Regions from separate parts of the Vogesella sp. XCS3 genome, predicted to be linked through region 2. Evidence: predicted binding sites of a transcription regulator. Region 2 holds the regulator's gene; each other region holds the start of a gene.

What was found. The regulator FliA, encoded in region 2, starts transcription of late flagellar genes. The targets are predictions, from matches to a motif close to GCTAAAGNTNNNNNNNNNNCNGCCGATAAT.
Region 1: the regulator FliA is predicted to act here: its motif matches at 2,580-2,609, upstream of LCH97_RS09980 (flagellin).
Region 3: the regulator FliA is predicted to act here: its motif matches at 2,340-2,369, upstream of LCH97_RS00710 (LPP20 family lipoprotein).

The regions. Positions count from the first base shown of each region.
Region 1 covers NZ_CP085530.1:2,097,736-2,103,010, reverse strand. Annotated here, with positions in the region: gene LCH97_RS09990 (glycosyltransferase) at 1-1,466, shown strand, start outside; gene LCH97_RS09985 (flagellin) at 1,637-2,479, shown strand; gene LCH97_RS09980 (flagellin) at 2,683-3,522, shown strand; gene LCH97_RS09975 (flagellar protein FlaG) at 3,598-4,020, shown strand; gene fliD (flagellar filament capping protein FliD) at 4,036-5,275, shown strand, end outside.
Region 2 covers NZ_CP085530.1:1,815,816-1,821,090, forward strand. Annotated here, with positions in the region: gene flhF (flagellar biosynthesis protein FlhF) at 1-395, shown strand, start outside; gene LCH97_RS08570 (flagellar synthesis regulator FleN) at 398-1,258, shown strand; gene LCH97_RS08575 (RNA polymerase sigma factor FliA) at 1,260-2,003, shown strand; gene LCH97_RS08580 (flagellar motor protein) at 2,023-2,772, shown strand; gene LCH97_RS08585 (exonuclease domain-containing protein) at 2,841-4,235, opposite strand; gene LCH97_RS08590 (3'-5' exonuclease) at 4,312-4,905, opposite strand; gene LCH97_RS08595 (LysR substrate-binding domain-containing protein) at 4,980-5,275, opposite strand, start outside.
Region 3 covers NZ_CP085530.1:132,972-138,246, forward strand. Annotated here, with positions in the region: gene LCH97_RS00690 (L-lactate permease) at 1-86, opposite strand, end outside; gene LCH97_RS00695 (UDP-2,3-diacylglucosamine diphosphatase) at 379-1,104, opposite strand; gene LCH97_RS00700 (peptidylprolyl isomerase) at 1,153-1,650, opposite strand; gene LCH97_RS00705 (peptidylprolyl isomerase) at 1,668-2,231, opposite strand; gene LCH97_RS00710 (LPP20 family lipoprotein) at 2,415-3,149, shown strand; gene LCH97_RS00715 (flagellar assembly protein FlgT) at 3,153-4,439, shown strand; gene LCH97_RS00720 (extracellular solute-binding protein) at 4,545-5,275, shown strand, end outside.

The sequences.
Region 1 (5,275 bases), 280 kb from region 2:
GTGCCGCCCACTTGGGCTGGATGGCCGAGGCAGGGGATGCCGGCTACATGAGCCGCTTGCAGATCGATCAGCGCTTATCGGCGGTGACGGCGGCCTGCCTGCTGACGCCGGCTTCGGCGTTCCGTGCAATTGGCGGTTTTGACGAGCACGACTTTGCTGTGCTCTACAACGACGTCGATTACTGCCTGCGACTGCGTGACGCCGGCTGGCACACCCTGTGGACGCCGTATGCCACGCTGGTACATCACCACAGCATCAGCATCCGTGCCGAAGGCGAGCAGGTGCTGAAAGCCATGCGCCGGCACGAGCAGAACCAGCAGGAGCAAGGGCGTCTGTTGCAGCGCTGGTTGCCGGCCTTGGCCAACGATCCGGCCTACAACCCCAACCTGTCTTTGACCGGTAAGCCATGCGAGATCGAGCAGAAAGTGCTGCGCTTCTGGCCGTCGGAATTCACTGAACTACCGCGTATCCTAGGTAACGGCATTGCCGGAGGCAGTGGTGAATATCGCGTTGACCAGCCGCTACGTGCGCTCAGCCGCGATGGCAAGGCACTGACCGCCTGCCTGCGGCAGCAGAAAGATGTCCAGCGTCTGGTAACGGTAGTGGAGCTGCAGCGTTTGGGCGTAGACAGCTATGTTATGCAGAACGCCATGACCGACCCGCAGCTGGAGTTGCTGCAGGCCTACCGCAAGCATCTGCCGGGTATTTTCATGGTGATGTCGCTGGACGACCTGATTACCCAGCTGCCGGAGAAAAGTGCGCTCTATAAGCACTTCATGTCCAATTTCCGCGACGGTCGCCGTCGCCTGCGCCAGATGCTGGGCTTGGTGGACCGCCTGGTAGTGACCACCGAGCCATTACGCGAGATGGCAGCCGACATGATCGCGGACATCCGCGTGGTACCAAACCGGCTGTCGCGCGAGTACTGGTCCGGGGTGACGTCGCAGCGTAACGTTGGCCGCAAACCGCGAGTGGGCTGGGTCGGTGCTCAGCAGCATCAGGGCGATCTGGCCCTGTTGGAAGAGGTGATCAAGGCCACCGCACATGAGGTGGACTGGGTCTTTATGGGCATGTGGCCGCAAGGGCTGGATGAGTACATTGCCGAGAAGCATGAACCGGTGAGTTTTGACCAGTATCCAGCCAGAATGGCAGCGCTGAATCTGGACATCGCGGTTGCCCCGCTAGAAACCCTGCCGTTCAACGAGGCCAAGAGCAATCTGCGGCTGCTGGAATACGGCGTGATGGGCTGGCCGGTGATCTGTTCCGATGTTTACCCTTACCGCACCGGCGAGCCGCCAGTGACACGGGTGGGCGACGACGCCAAAGCCTGGATTGCCCAGATTCGCCGTCTGGCGGCCGACCCTGCGGCCAGGGTATGCGAGGGCGAGCAGTTAAGGGCCTGGGTGGACCGTGATTACTGGCTGGAGGATCATCTGGATGAATGGCTAGCCGCGTTTACCCGCTAGGCCACCCGGGCAAAAAGGCAGCGTTAGCTGCCTTTTTTCGTTTTGCCACAAAAAAATTTAAAGTTCTGCAGGGGGGGGCCGAAATATGGTCATAAGCTAATGCACTGCCAGCAAGAATCAAGCCAGACGGTGCATGGTCAGAAACCAAATAGAATCAATGAGGTGCCAAAATGTCCATTATCGTTAACAGCAACATCGCATCCCTGAATGCACAGCGCAACCTGAACATGTCCAATACTGCGTTGGCTGGCTCGTTGCAGAAACTGTCCTCCGGTCTGCGCGTGAACAGCGCCAAAGATGATGCCGCTGGCTTGGCCGTGGCAGAAGGCCTGACCTCGCAGATTCGCGGTAACAACCAGGGTGTGCGTAACGCCTACGACGGTATCTCGGTAGCACAGACCGCTGAAAGTGCGCTGGGACAGGTAGGCAACAACCTGCAGCGTATCCGTGAAGTAGCAGTACAGGCTGCCAACGGTGGTGTTTCGGATGACAACCGTTCCCAGCTGCAAAAAGAAGTAGATCAGCTGACGCAGGAAATCTCCCGCATCGTACAGACCACTAACTTTAACGGCACCAAGCTGCTGACCGGCGGTTCCGGCCTGACCTTCCAGGTAGGTGCGTCTGGTTCTGCAGATAACCAGGTGGCCACAAGTGGTGTAGAGATGAGCGGTATTGCAGGTTACAGCGGCTCGTTGACTGCCACCGGTACTGTAAACGTGAGTTCGTCGGGTGCTGCCTCTGCGGCGATCGCGTCGATGGATGCTTCGATCCGCACCGTTACCAACACACGTGCCACCTTCGGTTCGGTACAAAACCGTTTTGAAGCAGTAATCGCCAACATGCAGGCGTTTACTGAAAACTTGTCGGCTTCCCGCAGCCGTATCATGGATACCGACTTCGCCGCTGAAACCGCACAGCTGACCCGTAACCAGATTCTGCAGCAGGCTGGTACGTCCATCCTGGGGCAGGCAAACCAAGTACCACAGGCAGCCATTTCCCTGCTACGTGGCTAAGGATAGCTAACAACGATATACAAACTAATTTGGTACCTCTGTCCCTGGCTCAACGGCCAGGGATTTTTTTTTGGGTTTTTTTGAGAAATTTAAAAAAAGGCCTCAAGAGCAATAAAGAACTGACGATAGAGTGTTAGAGCGATTGGTATCAAAACCCGGGGAGTTCGCTTCCGAGCCAAGTCGCCATAATAACGGAGTTTAAAATGCCTATCATCGTAAATAGTAACATTGCCTCGCTCAATGCGCAGCGCAACCTGAACCAGTCCAACTCGGCACTGGCTTCTTCCCTGCAAAAGCTGTCCTCCGGCTTACGCGTAAACTCTGCCAAGGATGACGCCGCTGGTCTGGCGGTCTCTGAAGGTCTCTCTTCGCAGATCCGGGGTAATTCCCAGGGTATTCGAAACGCCTACGATGGTATTTCGGTAGCCCAGACAGCTGAAAGTGCCTTGGGCCAAGTAGGAAACAACCTGCAGCGTATCCGTGAAATATCAGTGCAGGCGGCTAACGGCTCCATCTCGGATGACAACCGTTCGCAGCTGCAGAAAGAGGTAGACCAACTGACTCAGGAAGTATCGCGTATCGTTCAAACCACGAACTTTAACGGAACCAAACTGCTCACAGGTGGCTCCGGTCTGACCTTCCAGGTAGGCTCCTCTGGCTCTACAGATAACCAGGTGACCACTAGTGGTGTCGAACTGTCTGGTATCTCTGCGTATAGTGGCTCGCTGACCGCTACCGGTACGGTGAACGTATCGTCCTCCGGTTCTGCATCGGCTGCGATTGCTTCTATGGATGCGGCCATCCGTACCGTGACCAATACGCGTGCCACTTTCGGTTCCATCCAGAACCGTTTCGAGGCTGTGATTGCCAACACCCAGGCTTACGTGGAGAACCTTAGTGCATCGAAGAGCCGTATCATGGACACCGACTTTGCCTCTGAAACTGCCTCGTTGACTCGTAATCAGATCCTGCAACAGGCTGGTACTGCCATTCTGGGTCAGGCCAACACCGTGCCGCAGGCTGCGCTGTCCTTGCTACGTTAAGGTGAGAAAAGTGGTTTCCCTCCTATGGTCTGAATTATGCTGTAGGGGGGAGTCCTTTTTTATGAGGTATTTATCATGCAAATCGGATCAGTAACGGGGGGCTTTCAACCTTTGGGCCTGACTGCCAAGCAACAGGTAGAGTTGCCGCAACAGCTCTCCAAAGACGGAGAGGCTGCGGGTACCATCAAACCTGAGACTTTAAAGGCAGTAAGTGGCGTTAAAGAGACCGAAGCAAAAGAGCAGGCCAAAAGTAAGGCTGATCAGCAGGTATTCAGCCAGTCAGACCTGGCAGATGCCGTCAAAAAGCTGAATGACACGGTAAAGCTTTACAAGGGTGATCTGCAGTTCACGGTAGACGACGATACCCAGATGCAGATCGTCAAGGTAGTTGACAAAAGCAGCAAGGAAGTGATTAGGCAGATTCCTTCGCCTGAAGTCATCCGTATTGCGAAGGCCATCGAGGATTTTCGCAGTATCCTGCTGCACGACGAGGCTTAGCCTCTGGAGTAGATCATGGCCGCAATCACCACCGCCGGCAGTAACTTCGATGTGCAGGGACTGGTATCCCAGTTGATGTCGCTGGAGCAGGCTCCGATGACATCCAGCAAGAATCGGATCAATACTTATAACAATCAGGTCTCGTCATTAGGTAAGCTGAAATCGACCTTGTCGGATTTTCAGACATCTCTGCGAGGCTTGATTTCCGGTTCGGCATTGAATGCCAACAAGACCGACAGCAGTGATGCAAGTGCGGTCAAAGCCAGTGCAGGTTCAACTGCGGCTTCTGGCACCTATGTGGTAAATGTTACGTCGCTGGCGGCCGCTCAGACATTGGCGCTAAGCAGTTATGACGGCAGCACAGGTAAGATCACTTCCAATACTCAAAGTCTGGGTAATGCTACTGGAGGTGATCTGAGCATTGCTTTCGGATCTGGCACTACATTGAGCGTGACGATCGGCGCCAATGCGTCGCTGCAGTCGATCAGTGACGCCATTAATGCCAAAGGAGGAGATGTCTCCGCTTCCGTTGTCAATAGTGGGACTGATGGTTACAAGCTCGCACTGAGTAGCAAAAAAGCGGGTAATGATGGTGCATTCTCGTTGACGGGCGGCGCGGCACTGGGTTTGGGATTTTTGGATTTTGACCGTACTAGTACGGCAGCGTCCAACCTGGCCAAACGCACCGCAGCACCTAGCGACGCGCAGTTCACGGTAAACGGGGTAGCCATTACGGCATCTTCCAACAAGGTTACTGAGGCATTGACCGGTCTGGAGTTAAACCTGTACAAGACTGGGACCGCTACCGTCACCGTAACGCGTGATGACGACGCTGTTATCAAGAATGTGCAGGCGTTTGTTGATGGCTTCAATAAAATCAAAAGCCAGATCGATAGTATGTATAAGCAGAGCAGCAGCCAGGTTACCGATGCTGACGGCAAGGTGATAGGGACGGCGGTAAGGCTAGATAGCGGTGCTCGCATGATCATGCAGGACCTGACCGCTGAAATGACAGTAGGCCTTGCCGGCGTATCGCTTGAGTCTGGTTTGGGTTATTTGTCACAGGCTGGTATTGCATTGCAGAAAGACGGTAGCCTAAAGTTGGATAGTGAAGCGTTCAAGAAGGCACTGAATAAAGACTCAACGGCAGTGTACAAGCTGTTCAGTAACAGCAATGCCGATGGGTACGCTGACCGTCTGAACGACAAACTCAACAAAATGCTGGGCCCCGAAGGCATGGTACAGGTACGTACCG
Region 2 (5,275 bases):
TGGGCCAGCGCGACGCCAGGGTACAAACCCAGCTGGACATGTTCAACCAGGCTGGCCGCCCGGTACAGCGCCTGCTGTTGCTCGCGGCCAACGCCGACGGCCACACACTGGAAGACGTGGTACGCCACTACAAGGGCGATGGCCTGACCGGCGCCATTGTTTCCAAAATCGACGAAGCGCTGTCACTGGGCCCTAGCCTGGACGTGGTGATCCGCAACCGCTTGCGTCTGTTCTATGTGACCAACGGCCAGCGCGTACCGGAAGACATCCATGCCGCCCACGCCGAGCTGTTGATAGACCGCGCCCTGCGCGCTGCCCAGAACAACTCGCCCTTCAACCCCGCCGGGGACGAAATGGCCATCATGAACGCCGCACAATCCGGCTGGCTGGGGTAAACATGAGCGATCAAGCCTCCAGCCTGCGCCTGCAGCGCGCCCAAGCCGACTACCCGCCCAGCTTTGCCTTTATCGGCGGCGAAGGCAGCGGTGTCAGCACCCTGGTGGGCGAGCTGGCTGCCAGCCTGGCCCTGCGTGGTGGCCGCCCGCTACTGATCGAACACCAGCCCGGCCACCAGCAGGCACGTCGCTTGGGCCTACCGGCCACCGGCACCTTTGCCAGCCTGGCGATTAGCCTGGGCGGCATCAACGAGCTGATGGTGGCAAACCGCTACGGGCTGAACCTGATCAACCTGGCAGCCAGCAGCGAAGAGCGCACGCGCCTGTCGCCGCGGCTGTGGCGCCGGCTGGCACACGAGTTTGCCTCGGTGGAAGCCGATAGCAGCGTGCTGTTGATCGACTGCCCCAATATCAGCGACGACCCCTCCCCCGCGTGCATCGCCGATAATCTGGTACTGGTGCTGAGCCCGGACGCCGATAGCCTGACCCAAGGCTACGCCAGCCTGAAAAGGTTGGCCGCAGACTATGCGCGCCGCCGGTTCAATATTCTGGTCAACCGTGCGCAGGATTTTGAAGAAGCCCAAGCCGTATTCAACCGCCTCAATAGCGTAGCGGGTGACTACCTGTCGGTAGCGCTACGCTGGGTGGGCTTTGTCCCGGCCGATAGCACCGTGCGCAAAAGCCAGACCCTGCGCCACCCCACGGTAGAAGCCTTTGCCGAATGCGAAGCCGCGCTGGCCTACAACCAGCTGGCCGACATGCTGCCACGCTGGCACGCACCGGACCAAAGCGCCCCGCGCAACAGCTATCTGGAGCACCTACTCATGACAACCAAATCGCTAGCAGACTTGACAGGGTCCTGACATGGCAGCTCACCACAAAATGCGGGCCTACGCCCAAGTGGCGGATCATCGCCCGGCCATACAGATCGAACAGTACACGCCGCTGGTGAAAAAGCTGGCCAGCATGCTGATTGCCCGCCTGCCCGCCAGTGTGGATATCAATGACCTGATCCAGGTCGGCGTGATCGGCCTGATGGAAGCGGCCAAGCAGTTTGACCCGGCACAAGGTGTGCAGTTTGAAACCTTTGCCAGCCAGCGCATCCGTGGCGCCATGCTGGACGAGCTGCGCCGCGAGGACTGGATGCCCCGCCAGACGCGCCGCAACAGCCGCCAGATCGAAGACGCCATCCACAAGCTGGAACAACAGCTGGGGCGCCCGCCCATCGAAAGCGAAATCGCCGACTTCATGCAGCTGCCGCTGGACGAATACCAGACCATGCTGGGCGAATGTCGCGGTATCGGCGTGGTGCATTTTGAAGACTTTCAGGACGACGACGGCAACGCCACGCACGGCATCGACAATATTGCCGACGAAAACGGCATCGAACCGTCGGCCGTGCTCAGTGACGACGCCTTTCGCAGTGCGCTGGTCGATGCCATCAAGCTACTGCCGGAACGCGACCAGCTGGTAATGAGCCTGTATTACGAACAGGAACTGAACCTGAAAGAAATCGGTGCTGTGCTGGGCGTTTCCGAATCCCGCGTATGCCAGCTGCACAGCCAGGCCATTACCCGCTTGCGCAGCCGCCTGCGCGAGTGGACCTGAACCTTAACGAAAGCCAATCTTGGACAAGATCAGTATTGTTGCCGTGCTGGGCGGGCTTACCGCCATCCTGGCTGGCCAGGCGCTCGAAGGCGGCCACCTTGGGTCCCTGCTGCAGCTCACGGCATTTCTTATCGTGATCGGCGGTACAGCCAGTGCCGTGATGCTGCAAAGTACGCCCAAGCAGTTTGTTACCGGCCTGCGTATGGTGCGCTGGGTGTTCAGCCCGCCACCGTTTGAATACGACAAGCAGATCCGCGAAATCGTCAACTGGAGCCAGACCAGCCGCCGTGGCGGCCTGCTGGCGCTGGAAAGCTTCCTGAATGGCCAGAAAGACCCGTTCAACAAGAAAGCCCTGCAGATGCTGGTAGATGGTGGCGAGCCGCAAAGCATCCGCGAAGTGCTGGAAACCGAAATCGACAGCTACGAACATGGCCGCAAGCAGGCCGCCAAGATCTGGGAATCCGCGGGCGGCTACTCCCCCACCATGGGTATTCTGGGCGCGGTACTGGGCCTGATCCACGTGATGGAAAACCTGTCCGACCCGTCCAAACTGGGCGGCGGCATTGCCGTGGCTTTTGTGGCTACGGTCTATGGCGTGGGTGCGGCCAACCTGCTGTTCCTGCCGATGGCCAACAAGCTCAAACACCTTATCCGCCTGGAAAGCACGGCCAAGGAGCTGGTAATGGAAGGCATCGTCGCCATTGCCAATGGCGAAAACCCGCGCCTGATCGAAGCCCGCCTGCGCAGCCTGGCCAGTATCAACGACTAAGGGCTATCGCCCCAGCGCATGCAAAACGCCACCTTGCGGTGGCGTTTTGCATGGTACTGCCGGCCTGCTCAAGCCAACTCCCGCAGCTCGGTATTCTCCATGGGCTTCTTGATGAACGCCGCCAGCAGTTTGTAGGTATCCACATCAAAGCGCGGCGTGCCCTGCGGGGCAGCCTGTTCGCTACGGCGGCTACCCAGATAGCACCAGCGCTCGAACAGATGCTCTTCCCACTGGCCACTCACCGGGTCGGTTTCGCGTACCGCAATCATGCCTGCGTAGGGCCAGCTTTTCAGTTTGACCTTACCCAGCGCGTGCAGCAGGCGGATATTGTGGTTGGCCGCATCCTCGCGCCCGATACACGCGCCTTTGCAGCGGCCGATCTGGTAGGCAAAGCAGGCGCCCTTGCGCGCGCCACGCTTTTCCAGCTGCAAGCAGGTCTGGCACAGGCCGTTGGCTTCGCACAGTTCGCCCAGCGCCTTCTTGGCTTCTTTCTGGGTGCGGAACAAACCGTAAATGGCATCCAGGCGGGCAAAGTCCACGTCGCGGGCGTACACGATGCGCGGCAGCAGAAAGCCATCCGCCCCGTCGGCCAGCTGCAAGGTACACAGCTCTTGCTCCAGCCGGCCACGTTGGTTGTGCAGCGGCTTTTTGTCTTTGATCAGCTGCAGCTCCAGCAACAGCGCGCCGAATTCGCCAATGGTTTCCACCCACTCCACGTGGCGGATTTCCTGGCTGATACGCATTTCCTTGTGCTGGCGATGATCACCACTGAAGTGCGACAGCACACGCGTGCGCAAGTTGACGCTTTTGCCCACGTACAGCGGCAGACGTTTCTCGTCAAAAAACAGGTAGACGCCCGGCACATCTGGCAGATTGTCCACCACTTCAGGGGCCAGGCCCGGCGGCACCGACGGCAGCGCCATCAGCTCGCGCGCGGCGTCTTCCACCACGCCCTGGCCCAGGCTGGCCGTGGTCTGGCGCAGAAACTGGTACACCGCCTCGGCGTCGGCCAGCGCACGGTGGCGCTCGGCCAGCACAATGCCGTGACGGGCGATGATGCTGTCCAGGTTGTGCTTGTAATGCTGCGGGTAGAGGCGGCGCGACAGTTTGACGGTGCACAGTACATCGCTGCGAAAGCTCAGGCCTACCCGCTTGAATTCATTCTTCAGAAAGCCGTAGTCAAAGCGTACGTTATGCGCAATGAACAGCCTACCCTGCAGCTTTTCCAGCAGCGCCGGGGCAATGTCGGCAAACGGCGGCGCGGTGGCCACCATGTCGTTACTGATGCCGGTCATCTGTTCGATGAAGGCTGGAATGGTCTGCCCGGGGTTCACCAGGAAGTCGAAGCGCTCTACGTGTTCGCCATCCACCAGGATAACGCCCACTTCGGTGACACGGTCGCGGGTGATATGGCCACCGGTGGTTTCCAGATCCACAATGGCGCAAGGTTGCTCAAACAGCATGAAAATACTCAGGAAAATCAGGGATCAAGCCCGCGCCACGCGTGGGACGGGCAGACTAACACAGCACCACGGCAGGTCAAGTCCCCTGCAGTGCCTGCCATACGCGCCAGGCGACCCAGGCATCGTTGGCCGCATACAGCTGCTGCGCCTCGGACAGCGCGCGCAACGACCAGTTGGACGTGGACTGCTTTTTCGATTTGCGGAAATACTGGCCAAACAGCTGGGCCACGGCCTGTACCGCGCCAATGGTCAGGCGCTTGTCCTCGCACTGGAACAGATTGCCCAGGTCCAGCAAGTTCAGGTCGGTCACACCAAAGCGGTTTTTCAGGTGGGCACGGTCCGAGCTCAGGTCAAAGCCTGCCAGCGTCAGGCCGGGGCGCGACAGCAGTGCGGCCAACGGTGCCGGCATCGGGCCTTCGCCCAGCGGAAACAGCCAGCCATGGTCGGCGCTGGCCAGCTGCACCAGATGCGGCCCGGTGGGCTTCTGGCCCTTGTGGAAGGTTGGCCGCGACTCGGTATCGAACCCCAGCACGTCGTGGGCTTGCAGGGCGGCTACCGCGGCCAGCAAGCCTGCCTCGTCCTGCACCAGGGTGATCTGCGACAGCGTCAAACCGGCAAACGGCGGCAGCGCCTTGATTTCGTCTTTGGGGAGATGGCGGGTAATCTTCATGGGGCAATACGGTAGCGCAGAACGGGCGCCATAGCGATAGCCCATGGCTAAAAATGTACCGCTGGCCGTACAGGCTAGCGCGTGGCCGGGCCACTACCGGCAGGTAATGCGGCCAGATAGTCGGCCACTTCCTGCTGTATCCAGGCAGCAAAGACTTCCTGCTTGTGGCGGGCACTTTCCCGCGGTGGCCACACCAGCCAGCAGGGGTGAGGATACGGCGCCACGATATCGGTGACTTGCACCAGCCGGCCGGTGTCCAGATCGCGCTGCACCAGGCTACGCCGCTCCAGCGTAATGCCCTGCCCTTGCCGCACCATCTCCAGAATCAGGTTGGAATCGTTAATCCACAACAGGGCTTCACCTGGCTCCT
Region 3 (5,275 bases), 1.7 Mb from region 2:
GCGCCCAAGAGGACGATTACCGGGATGCTGGCGGCCAGCGTGGACAGCCACGGGTTGCCAAGCGGGTCATAAACGTGTGACCACATGTTTGCTCTCCTAGTTGTGTCGGGTGGCGGGCACCGGCAATAAACCCTGGGGTCCGTCCGGTTTTACCGCGTCTGGCACGCACTGTAGCGGTAGGCAAATCGTGTGTCAGTTGGGGCTGCCCCTTGCGGGAAAACCCTTGCGGGGTAACCCTTGTAGCGGTTTTTTGATCGGGATGGCCGGCGTCTGTGGCGGAAGGCGGGAGCGGAAAACAGGCAGTAGCAGGGGCAAACGGGCGCCTGCCGGACGTGTACCGGCAGGCAAGGTTGGCCGCAGTGTGCGGCCAACCATGGCTTACAGTGACAGCGGGTGGGCACTGACGCCGTGTTCGTCCAGGCGCAGGTAGCCGCCGCGGCCGGCGTACCAGTCGGCGATGACCCAGCGCTGGCGGATTTCACCGTTCAGCGCTTGCGTGTGGCAGGCCGGCCGGTGGGTGTGGCCGTGGATCAGCGTGGCTCCCGGGTAGGCAGCCAGCAGCGCATCGATGGCGGCCGGGGTGACATCGCCCATCTCGTTCAGGCCTTCGTCCTGTTTTTTAGCCTGGCTCATACCGCGTATCTGCTGGGCGATGGCGTGGCGCTCGGCCAGCGGCTTTTGCAGGAAGGCGGCCTGCCAGGCTGGCTGGCGCACCATGGCGCGAAACTGCTGGTAGGCCGCGTCGTCGGTGCACTGGCCGTCGCCGTGCACCAGCACATAGGGTTGGCCGCTATGGTTCAGCAGGTGGGGTTCGTCCAGCAGGGTGGCGCCACTGGCGGCGGCAAAGCCTGCGCCCAGCAGAAAGTCACGGTTGCCGCGCATCACATACAAGGGCGTGCCGGTGCTGAACGCCTGCATGGCGGCCAGCATGTCGTGCACAAAGGGGTCGTTGTCGTCGTCGCCTACCCAGTACTCGAACAGGTCGCCCAGGATATACAGCGCGTCGATCTGCCCGCGCCAGCTCGCCAGCGTGCGGGTAAACAGCTGCCCCAGCCAGGGCTCGCCCGGGTGCAGGTGCAGGTCGGATATAAAGTGTATGGCCATGTGTAAGTCATGAAAAAAGGCCGCACGAGGCGGCCTGTACAGGGCAGCTTAGCCCTGGATGATTTCTGCTTTTTCGATGATCACTGCCTCGGACGGTACGTCCTGGTGGCCACCTTTGCGGCCGGTGGCCACGGTCTTGATGCGGTCAACCACGTCCTGGCCTTGTACCACCTGGCCGAATACGCAGTAACCCCAGCCTTGCATGGTTTCGCTGCGGAAATCCAGGAAGTCGTTATCGGACACGTTGATGAAGAACTGGGCGCTGGCCGAATGCGGGTCCGGGGTGCGGGCCATGGCAATGGTGTAGGTCTTGTTGGACAGGCCGTTGTTGGCTTCGTTTTCGATGGTGTCGCGGGTGTCTTTTTGCTGCATGTCGGCAGTGAAGCCGCCACCCTGGATCATGAAACCGTTGATGACGCGGTGAAAGATGGTGCCATCGTAGTGGCCGTCGATCACGTACTGCTCGAAGTTGGCCGCAGTTTTCGGGGCCTTGTCGGCAAACAGTTCCAGAACGATGTCGCCGTGGTTGGTAGTCAGCTTGATCATGTTGTTTATCCTTGCTATCAGGGTTTATAGGTGGCTTTGGTAATAACGACAGGCTCGATAGGCACATCCTGCATGCCACCTATCATGGCGGTGCGGGCTTTGGAAATGCGGTTTACCACATCCATGCCGGCCGTTACTTTGCCAAATACGGCATAACCCCAGCCCTGCGGGGTTTTGCTGCGGTAATCGAGAAAATCGTTGTTCACCAGGTTGATGAAAAACTGTGCCGTGGCAGAATTCGGGTCATTGGTACGCGCCATGGCAATGCTGCCGATCACGTTTTTCAGGCCATTGTCGGCTTCGTTGGCGATAGGGCTGCGGGTAGGCTTCTGGGCCAGCTCGCCGTCCTTGATGGCAAAACCGCCACCCTGGATCATGAAGCCGTCAATCACACGGTGAAACAGGGTGCCGTTGTAGTGGCCGGCTTTGACGTAGGCGACAAAGTTCTCTACTGATTTGGGCGCACGTGCGGCGTCCAGCTCGATGGTAATCAGGCCTTTATTGGTAGCCAGTTCGACGGTAGGGGCAGCCAGTGCCGACAGCGGCAGTAGCATCAACAGGGAGCACAGCAGTTTTTTCATGATGAACTAGAGTCCTAGAGTGCGGGCGGCTGGCAGTTTATCACGCCGGCCAGCATGCGGTAGATTGCGCAAGGTCAGGGCGGCTTTCTAAATTAAAAGTGTAAGCTGGCTCAAGATTTTTATTTGATGTCCGATAAGACGATGTAGCTACAAAATGATTTGGATACTCGGCGGAGCGAAATAATGAAGAATATCACCCGAATGATTCCCGGCTTGCTGGCCATGACCGTGCTGTCGGCCTGCGCCTCTGCGCCTGCGGCCAACACTGCGGGTGAGGGCTGGTCTGTGGTGGCGGTGGCCCCTGCAGCTGCCGACGCGCATGGCGCAGTGACGACCGCGCCGGCAGTGGGCGGTAGCCACGAGCAGCCAGGTATTTCGCGCCAGCCTGTCATGTCCCCGGGCGGGATAATGATGGGCGGGGCCTATGTCGGCCCTTTGGCAGACCCGCCGGTAGAGCATAAGCAAGAGGCATTCAATGCCTTGCGCATCCGCGTGGTGGGCTACGGTGCGCCGCCAAACAGCAAAGAGCTGTCGCCGGTGCAGCGCCGTCTGCTAGCCATGCGGGCTTCGCAGCTGGACGCCTATCGTGCCGTGGCCGAGCAGGTGCAGGGCTTTAAACTGTCCGGTAGCAGCTCGGTGGGTAATCTGGTAACGGTCAACGATACTTTCCGCGTATACGTGGATGCCTATCTGCGCGGCGTGCGTTTGCTGTCTACCGAGTTCAAAGCCGATGGCAGCAGCGAAACCATTGCCGAAGTGGTACTGGATGAAGGCTTCTTCAAAGCGTATCGTACCGCTTTGGTCAGCGCGGGCAATGTCGCCGCTGCGTCGCGGGTGATGCCTGCCGCAGACGGTAGCAAGCTGGGCTGCACCGATAGTGGCTGTGTATACGGCGGGGATTTCTACGTTTCGCACTAGGACATGATGCGACTATCCATTCTGTTACGCGCCGCCTGTTGGGCGGCGTTTGTTTTCGCGCTACCGGGCGCGCAGGCCGAGGTATACCAGGCAGAGGGCGTAGCTTCGCTGGAAGCTGGCCGTGTGGCTGCGCGCGAGGCGGCCATTGATGATGCCTTGCGCCAGATTGCCATTACCCACCGCGGCGGCATGCTGGCGTCCAGCCAGGTGGTGGCTGGCTTGCAAACGGCAGAAAGCATGATGCTGGGGCCTTTGAGCTTGCCGGGTAAAACGCGCGTCTTGTCCGAGACCCTGCGCGATGGCCTGTTGCTGGTGCGGATAGAGCACGATACCGATGCCGGTGACGGCGACGGCGAGCAGAAAGCCGATGCCTGCCAGCGTGCTGCCATGCCGCCTGGGCGCTTTCTGGCGCGCCGTATCGTTACCAGCTATTTCCAGCTGGAGCGGCCGGCTGATGCCAGCGATCTGGGCAGCATTGCCGTATGGTTTCCGGGCGAGCTGGTAAGGCTGTTCAACCTGCGCCGTGAAACGCAGGCGCTCTACGCCGGTACCATGTCGATCTTCCCTGGCGGGCGCATGCTGGAAGCGACGGCTGCCGCCGACACGGTGCGCGAAATCGGCCGCCGAGAGGGTGCGCAGTTTGTGCTGGCCGGGCGCATTATCGACACCGCCGTCACCCGCCGCGAGCCCCGTGTGGGTGTGTTCGGTGCTGGTACGCCAAGCGGGCAGGGTACGTATTACACCGGGCCACTGGCTGGTTTGCTGGGTATGTCGGTGCGCAATGTGCCGGTAGAGCGCCGTTTCGAGATCGAATACTGGCTGTACGACACCCTGAGTGGCGGGGTCTTGCTACGCGACAACCTGCGCCGCGTGGCGCGCGGGGATGTGCACGCGCAGTCTAGCCGCGTGTTTAACGTTGATGCCATGGTGGAGTCCGAGTACGGGCAGGCGATGGGTCAGGTGCTGGAAGAGGTCGCTGCCAAGGTGTCCGGTGCCGTGCAGTGCCTGCCATTTGCCACGCGCGTTGCCCGAGTAGAGGGCGACAAGGTGTATCTGTCAGCCGGTGCGCTGGATGGCCTGGCCGTGCGCGACCGCCTGGTGGTGTACAAACCGCGCCCGGCTACCGAGATCCGCCGTATCGATGGCGAGGTGCTGGGTGTGCCCGAACTGCAGCTGGGCGATGTGGAAATCGAGCAGGTACAGCCCCGCTTTGCGGTGGCCCGTTTGCGTAACGGAAAACTGAAAATAGACGTAGGTGATTGGGTAAGGTTCCCGGTTTTGCCTAAATAATTCTGAAATACGAAATGGTGTTGATAATGGTTCTCTTCACTGTTTATACTCGGCCCCCATGTTGATACACCTTGCCCTTGCCGGGCAATGAACAAGGAGCGGGTCATGAAGAAACAAGTAATGTTGGCTGCGGTACTGGCAGCGTTGAGTGGTGTGGCCATGGCAGAAGAAGTCACGCTGTACACCGCGCGTGCCGAGCAGCTGATCAAGCCGATTCTGGAAGCCTACGAGAAAGAAACCGGCGTGAAGGTGAATGTGGTCAGCGGCGGCGAAGGCCCACTGATGGAACGCCTGAAAGCGGAAGGCACCAACACCCCTGCTGACATCTTCATGACGGTAGATGCTGGCAACCTGTGGCAAGCCAGCAATATGGGCCTGTTCCAGCCTGTTAAATCAGCAGCGCTGGCGGCCAACATTCCGGCCAACCTGCGTGACCCGGCGGGTAACTGGTTCGGCCTGTCCGTACGTGCCCGTACCATTTTCTTCAACAAGAAAACCGTGAAGCCGGAGCAGCTGTCCAGCTACGAAGACCTGGCCGACGCCAAGTGGAAAGGCCGCCTGTGCCTGCGTACTTCCAAGAAAGTGTATAACCAGTCGCTGGTAGGCACCATGATCGCCGACAAGGGCGTGGCTGCTACTGAAAAAGTGGTAAAAGGCTGGGTAGACAACCTGGCTGCGCCGGTATTTGCGGATGATACCAAGATGCTGGAAGCGATCGATGCTGGCCAGTGTGACGTGGGCATCGCCAACACCTATTACTACGGCCGCCTGCTGAAGAAGAGCCCGAACCTGCAAGTTGGCATCTTCTGGGCTAACCAGAAACAGAACGGCGTGCA